DNA from 3 places in the Pseudomonas sp. IAC-BECa141 genome. Region 1 is predicted to be linked to each of the others. Evidence: riboswitches for the same ligand, from Rfam matches in the RefSeq annotation. Region 1 holds a riboswitch; each other region holds the start of a gene.

Region 1 (2,255 bases):
GTGGTGATCGCCGTCTTCATCAGCGCCTCGCTTGGCAAGATGGCCCGCGAGCGTCACAGCTTCCACGCGCAATGGATCGCCGGCCTGGCCACCGCCGCCAGCTTGCTTTGGCTGGGCGAAGTGAGCCTGCTGCTGGTCCTGGCAGTCACAGTCCTGACGAGTTATGTCTATGACCGAACCTAGTACTTTCTGGTTGTATGTGCTGATCTGCGCACTGGTGTCCGCGATTTGCCGGCTGCTGCCGCTGGCGGTCTATGTCGAGCGGCTGTCCGGCGGTGCCCGCAGCTTCATCGGTCGCCTTGGCAAGTACACGTCGGTGGCGATGCTGGTCAGCCTGCTGGCGGGGTCACTCCTTCCGCTGACCAAGCAGCACGCCGCTGCAATGCAGTGGATTGTGCCGGTAACGCTGGCCTGGCTGCTGAGCCTGACGCCAATCAAGTCCTATTACGCGTTTCTGATCGCCTTGGCGGTGTACGTGGCACTCGCGACGCTTTAGCGCCGTCGATTGACGCGAATCCCCCGCCCATGGTCTCCTACACAACTTGTTACGGGTGCCCTTCACAGGGTGAAACGGGAAACCGGTGAATCATGTGCTTTACTCTAAAGCCATGTCAGTCCGGTGCTGCCCCCGCAACGGTAAGCGAGCGAAGCGTCAGATCCACTGTGCCGATGGCATGGGAAGGTGACGCTTGCAGGTCGGCCTGACGCCAGCCCCTCGTGAGCCCGGAGACCGGCCCGCAACACACAGTGCGCATCCTGCGTTACTGAACATAACAAACCCGCGGTGGGCGGGCGCTGTTCGAACCTCTGCGTGCCTGACTCGCAGGGATTTTCATGCGCTCTGTTCACCCGCTGACACTCCAGAGGGAAGCGCCATGTCGATCATCAGCAGCACCGGCAGCAATTCGGACAAGATCTCCAGCACCACTACCCTGAGCCAACGCCTGACCGCCGCCGTCTGCGCGTCGATCCTGGGTGCGTGCCTCGTGTATTTCGCCGGTTTCTCGCACATCGAAGCGGTACACAACGCCGCCCACGATACCCGTCACAGCGCCGCGTTCCCGTGCCACTGAGACCTGACGACATGATCAAGCGTATTGCGCAGACCGCAGGTTTCACCGGCCTTCTGGCCGCCCTGCTCCTGACGTTGCTGCAAAGCTTCTGGGTTTCGCCACTGATTCTGCAGGCCGAAACCTTCGAGAAAGCCGAACCGGTGGTCGAGGTTCACGAACACGCCGCCGGCACCGCCGCCCACACTCACGATGCCGAAGCCTGGGAGCCGGAGGACGGCTGGCAGCGTGTGCTGTCCACAACCGGCGGCAATCTGGTGGTTGCCGTGGGCTTTGCCCTGATGCTGGCGGGTTTGTACACCCTGCGGGCGCCGACCAAAACTTCCCAAGGCCTGCTCTGGGGCCTGGCCGGTTACGCGACCTTCGTGCTCGCCCCGACCATGGGTCTGCCGCCCGAGCTGCCCGGCACCGCCGCTGCCGACCTGGCCTCGCGTCAGATGTGGTGGATCGGCACTGCCGCCTCCACCGCTGTCGGTCTGGCCTTGATCGCGTTCAGCCGCAGCTGGCTGATGAAGATCCTCGGCGTAGCGATCCTTGCCGTGCCGCATGTGATCGGCGCGCCACAACCGCAAGTGCATTCGATGCTCGCACCGGAAGCTCTGGAAGCGCAGTTCAAAATCGCTTCGCAGTTGACCAACGTCGCGTTCTGGCTGGCCCTGGGCCTGATCAGCGCCTGGTTGTTCCGCCGCAAAAGCGAAGGCCAGTACCACGCATGACCGATGACAGCGCAGCGCCGACCTTCGTGGTCGGCCTGGGCTGCCAGCGCGGCTGCCCGGCCAGCACGCTGCGCGCATTGCTTGATCAGGCGCTACAGGCGCATCGAATTGATCTTGAGAAGGTCAAGGCGCTGGCCAGCATCGACCTCAAGCGCGATGAACCCGGCCTGCAGGAACTCGCCGCACAACTGGCGCTGCCGTTGCTGTATTTCAGCAGCGAAGAGCTGGCCTGTTATCAGCAACGCTTGAGTCATCATTCACAAATCGCCTTCGAACGCACCGGTTGCTACGGCGTGGCGGAAAGTGCCGCCCTGGCACTCGCCGAACAGTTGATCAGTGGCCCGGCAAAACTGCTGATTTCCCGGCAAAAGTACGCGCAGGCAACTCTGGCATTGGCCGGCGCTGCGTAAATTCCCGATAATTCCTGCTTTCGATCATGAGCATTCTTCATCTGAAGGGCTTGTGAAGC
Region 2 (2,255 bases), 680 kb from region 1:
AGCATCCTCTGCGCCTCGCCCGCCTACGTGGCAAAACGCGGATTGCCGCAAACACCGGGTGAGCTTTGCGAGCACGAGTGTCTGCGCATCGTCAACACGGTAATGCCGGTGGAGAACTGGACTTTCGAAGGGCCCGAAGGCATGGAAACCATCACCATTCCCGTGTCGCCCTTTCACATCAACACCGCCGACGGCATGACCATCGCGATCGGAAAAGGCATGGGCATCGGCATTCAGCCGATCGCATCGGCCGTGGATGGCCTGAGGGCGGGAACACTGGTGCGGGTGCTACCGGAATACCGGCTGGAGGAGTTGAACCTGTTTGCGATCTATCCGTCGCGCAAGTTCGTCGATGCGAAGATCAAGACCTGGGTTGAGTTTCTGAAGCAGTCGATCCCGCAGTTACTGGCATCGGATGAAGACGTGGTTGGAGCGAAAGCGGTTTGAGCGTGGCAAGTATGGAGTGTCGACCCTCCATCCTCTGCACCTGACTCAACTGGAACAGCCAGTGCCCATCACCTGATATTGCAGAACGTGGCGCTCGCCATGGGAATCTTCGTAGGTCATCTGCACCGGCACCGGGGCGCATTCGTTGGCCGGTTCGGTAATGGAGATGACGTGCTCGATATCCAGATTTGTCGAAGAACTGTAGGTCTCGACCGGGATATTCGCCGCGTCCGTGTTATCGGCGTAAGCGTGTGCACCGAAACTGCCAAGCATTAAAACCAGAGCGATTTTCTTGAAGCTCATGATGTTCACCGTCTCGTTGAGGACCGTGTTTGTTCACGGGTTGGAGACGATGCTAAGGGTTGGGGTGGCGAGGAAATATCGGCGGGTTGGACAAACACTGTTGCTGGATTTCGTATGAATCGGATCAAGCCTGCAAAACCGCCTTCAACGTCATCCATCGACCGTCCAGGTTGACGCACGCCCACCCGAATGTTCAGATGCCGCCCTGTTTCAGGTGTCCCATGCCGCCGTGCATGGGGTGAAACGGGAAACCGGTACGTTCTTTTCGAACAAGTCCGGTGCTGCCCCCGCAACGGTAGGCGCGTGATGCTTTCGACACACCACTGTGGCCAGACGGCCATGGGAAGGTGAAAGCGTCCAGACGCGCGAGCCCGGAGACCGGCCTGAAATGCTTTTGGCAAACTCCTGCGGTGGGCGGGCATGGGCCGGTGTCGGCGTGTGCGCGATGCCTTCTCCTGCATGCTCTTCTGCGAAGATCCTTTCGAGAAGACGATGATCAAACCTTTCAACACTCCGGCTCCATCCCTGTTGTTCGGCTGTCTGTTCAGCCCCCTGTTGCTGGCGGATGACACGCCGCTCGAACTCCATCAGCAAATCGTTTCCGCTCCGTCCGTGGAGTCCACCACGGTGGCCGACATGGCGCAGTTCGGCAGCAAGGTCGAGATCGTCACCCGTGAGCAGATCGAGCGCGCGGGCCCCAGCGCCGATGTCAGCCGCGTGATGCAGATGTTCATTCCCGGTCTGTACGTCGCGCCGAAAAACGGCCCGTTCGACTACGGCACTTATTCCCTGCTGGGCGGGCGCAACGACGACACGCTGATCCTGCTCGACGGTGTGCGTCTGAACAATCGTCTGTACGGCGGTTTGTACCTCGACACTTTGCCGGCCAATGCCATCGAACGCATCGAAGTGCTGAAGGGTGGGCAAAGCCTGTTGTTCGGTACGCAAGCGGTGTCGGGCGTGATCAACATCGTCACCCGCAGCCCGCACAGCCGCAAAGCCTCCGGTGAAGTGAACATGGGCCTGGACACCTTCGGCGGCACCACCGGTGATGCGCGGGCCGAGAACATTTTCAGCAACGGTTTTGGCGATCTGGGCTTGCTGGCCTATATCAGCCATAACGTCTCGGACGGCTATCAGCCGTTTCGTAATCGCGACCTGAAAAACGTCTCCGAAAAGAAACGCGCCTATGAAGTCACAACGTTCGGCGGCAAGGCGATTCAGTCCTTCGGCGATGACAAACGACTGGAGCTGTTCTACCAATACGCCGACGCCAACGTCGATTTCGCCCGCCCGGTGGACAACCACAAGACCACCAACGACCGCGTCCAGCAGATCGCCACGGCGACCTTCGAACAGACTCTCAACGAGCGCCTGAGCTACTTCATCAAAGGTCATATCAACGACTGGGACACCCGCTACACGCGCATCAACAACACCGCCAATGGCGGCACCCGAACCATCAATCACAACGACTACTGGGGCTTCACCGACTGGGGCGTGCA
Region 3 (2,255 bases), 1.5 Mb from region 1:
GGCCAGCCGATGGCCGGGGCGATGTTCACCGTCGGAATCAGGGTCTTGTTCGGTTCGGGCAGTTTCGGTGACGGGCCAGTGCCGTCGGAGACTTGCAGGCTGGAGGATTCACCACAGGCGGCGAGCCCTCCGGCGAGCACGATGACGAAAACGAGCTGGGGCTTGCGCATTGCTGATCTTCCCTATGAATGCATTCTTAGTCATAGAGAAGCGCACAAGCCCGATGGTTCAACCCTCAGCCGCGGGCTTCCTTGAAAAGCACGGCAATGCCGGGGTGATAGTTGCCGGCTTCGCTGCGCAATTTGCGGTAGGCGTAGGGAAAGTACCAGGCGACGGCGCAGGTGTGTTCCTTTTGCAGGTCGTCGACCATGTCCTGCAACTCTTCCGGGCTGGCGCTGTGCTGGGCTTTTTGCGGGGCGACGAACAGGCAGCCGAGTTTCAGGTCGCTGGCGTAGCTGATGCGCCTGGCGTCGCTGGTGATATCCACCAAAGCCTGCGTCAGATTCAGGTTGGTGACACGCGGCCAGCGTTGAGTGGCCTGGATGAAGGCGCGATCTTCGGCGCCAGCAATGAACAGGTCGGCGCGGGCATTGCGCTCGCCTTCTTCGTTTTGTTTGCGGGTGGCGGTGTCGCTCAAGGTCACCAATTCGGCCATCCAGGCAGCGGCGGACAGCAGGCCGAGGTTGGCTTTTTCGTCGTGCCAGTAAGGAGTGTCATTGTCGCCGCGCACGGCGTTGTAGCGGTCGATACAGTCAAACCAGCGTTCCAGCACCGGGCGCAGGAATTCCAGCCGCGGATTGCTGATGATCATGCCTTGCATGGTGCTCTCCCTTGTTATTGTGATGTGCTCTCTGCAGTCAAAAAGCATGGCTCTTTGATATCACTGCTGACAGTGTGGCACAAGATTGGCGTCAGTTAATTGATCAGCGGCAGTTATTCGCCGCACGAGACCCTCTTCAATTGACGCTCCACCCCCAACCCTCTAACCTTCGCGGCTTGTTTCAGGTGCTCTGTGGCGCATGTCGACAGAGTGAAACAGGGAAGCCGGTGAGGCGGGTCTCCAAGTGATGAACCCTCACGATCCCGGCGCTGCCCCCGCAACGGTAAATGAGTAAAAGCTGCGTCTGATGCCACTGCGTAAAAGCGGGAAGGCGCGCAGCCAGGCGCAAACCGCTCATGAGCCCGGAGACCGGCCTGATCCATCCAGCGGCATCACGGTGGGCGATGCCAGGCTTGTTGCCGTCTATTCTTGTGCCTGCCCGCCGTTATCCAGCCTCAACGGAGAGCTCCCCCATGACTGATTCCCCCGAACGCGACGAGCGCCACCTGGCGCGCATGCAGCGCAAAAAAGCCGTGATCGACGAGCGCATCGCCAATTCGCCGGACGAATGTGGCCTGGTTCTGGTGCTGACCGGCAATGGCAAAGGCAAAAGCAGCTCGGCGTTCGGCATGCTCGCCCGCGCCATGGGCCACGGCATGCAGTGTGGTGTGGTGCAGTTCATCAAGGGCCGCAACAGTACTGGCGAAGAGCTTTTCTTTCGTCGTTTCCCCGAGCAAGTGCGCTTCCATGTAATGGGCGAGGGCTTCACCTGGGAAACACAGGACCGTCAGCGTGACATCGCCGCCGCCGAAGCGGCCTGGGCAGTCTCCCGCGAGCTGCTGCGTGATCCGTCGATCGGTCTGGTGGTGCTCGATGAACTGAACATCGCCCTCAAGCACGGTTACCTCGATCTGGATCAGGTGCTCAGCGATCTGCAGGCCCGTCCGCCGATGCAGCATGTGATCGTCACCGGTCGCGCCGCCAAACCGGAAATGCTCGAGATGGGCGACACTGTTACCGAAATGGGCATGATCAAGCACGCCTTCCAGGCCGGCATCAAAGCGCAGAAAGGCGTCGAACTTTGAATCAACCACGTCACTGCCCGGCGGTCCTGATCGCCGCGCCGGCTTCCGGTCAGGGCAAGACCACCGTCACCGCCGCGCTGGCCCGTTTGCATCGCAATCAGGGGCGCAAGGTTCGCGTGTTCAAATGCGGCCCGGACTTTCTCGACCCGATGATCCTCGAGCGCGCCAGCGGTGCGCCGGTCTATCAACTGGACATGTGGATGGTCGGCGAGCAGGAAAGTCGACGCCTGTTGTGGGAAGCCGCCGCCGAAGCCGATCTGATTCTGATTGAGGGCGTGATGGGCTTGTTCGACGGCACGCCGTCGAGCGCCGATCTGGCCCGGCATTTCGGCGTGCCGGTACTCGGCGTG

The links. A riboswitch is a leader RNA that binds a small molecule or an ion and turns the genes downstream of it on or off. The one in region 1 is predicted to bind cobalamin.
Region 2: linked by a shared signal. The riboswitch ahead of I5961_RS12265 (TonB-dependent receptor plug domain-containing protein) and the one ahead of I5961_RS15345 (CbtB domain-containing protein) in region 1 are both predicted to bind cobalamin.
Region 3: linked by a shared signal. The riboswitch ahead of cobO (cob(I)yrinic acid a,c-diamide adenosyltransferase) and the one ahead of I5961_RS15345 (CbtB domain-containing protein) in region 1 are both predicted to bind cobalamin.

What each region holds. Positions count from the first base shown of each region.
Region 1 is NZ_CP065410.1:3,368,412-3,370,666, forward strand. Features, by position in the region: gene I5961_RS15335 (AzlC family ABC transporter permease) at 1-183, shown strand, start outside; gene I5961_RS15340 (hypothetical protein) at 170-496, shown strand; cobalamin riboswitch at 533-754, shown strand; gene I5961_RS15345 (CbtB domain-containing protein) at 876-1,073, shown strand; gene I5961_RS15350 (CbtA family protein) at 1,085-1,786, shown strand; gene I5961_RS15355 (cobalamin biosynthesis protein) at 1,783-2,196, shown strand.
Region 2 is NZ_CP065410.1:2,692,463-2,694,717, reverse strand. Features, by position in the region: gene I5961_RS12275 (LysR family transcriptional regulator) at 1-447, shown strand, start outside; gene I5961_RS12270 (DUF2790 domain-containing protein) at 493-750, opposite strand; cobalamin riboswitch at 946-1,152, shown strand; gene I5961_RS12265 (TonB-dependent receptor plug domain-containing protein) at 1,243-2,255, shown strand, end outside.
Region 3 is NZ_CP065410.1:1,829,171-1,831,425, forward strand. Features, by position in the region: gene I5961_RS08305 (PQQ-dependent sugar dehydrogenase) at 1-170, opposite strand, end outside; gene I5961_RS08310 (hypothetical protein) at 236-820, opposite strand; cobalamin riboswitch at 987-1,213, shown strand; gene cobO (cob(I)yrinic acid a,c-diamide adenosyltransferase) at 1,294-1,905, shown strand; gene I5961_RS08320 (cobyrinate a,c-diamide synthase) at 1,902-2,255, shown strand, end outside.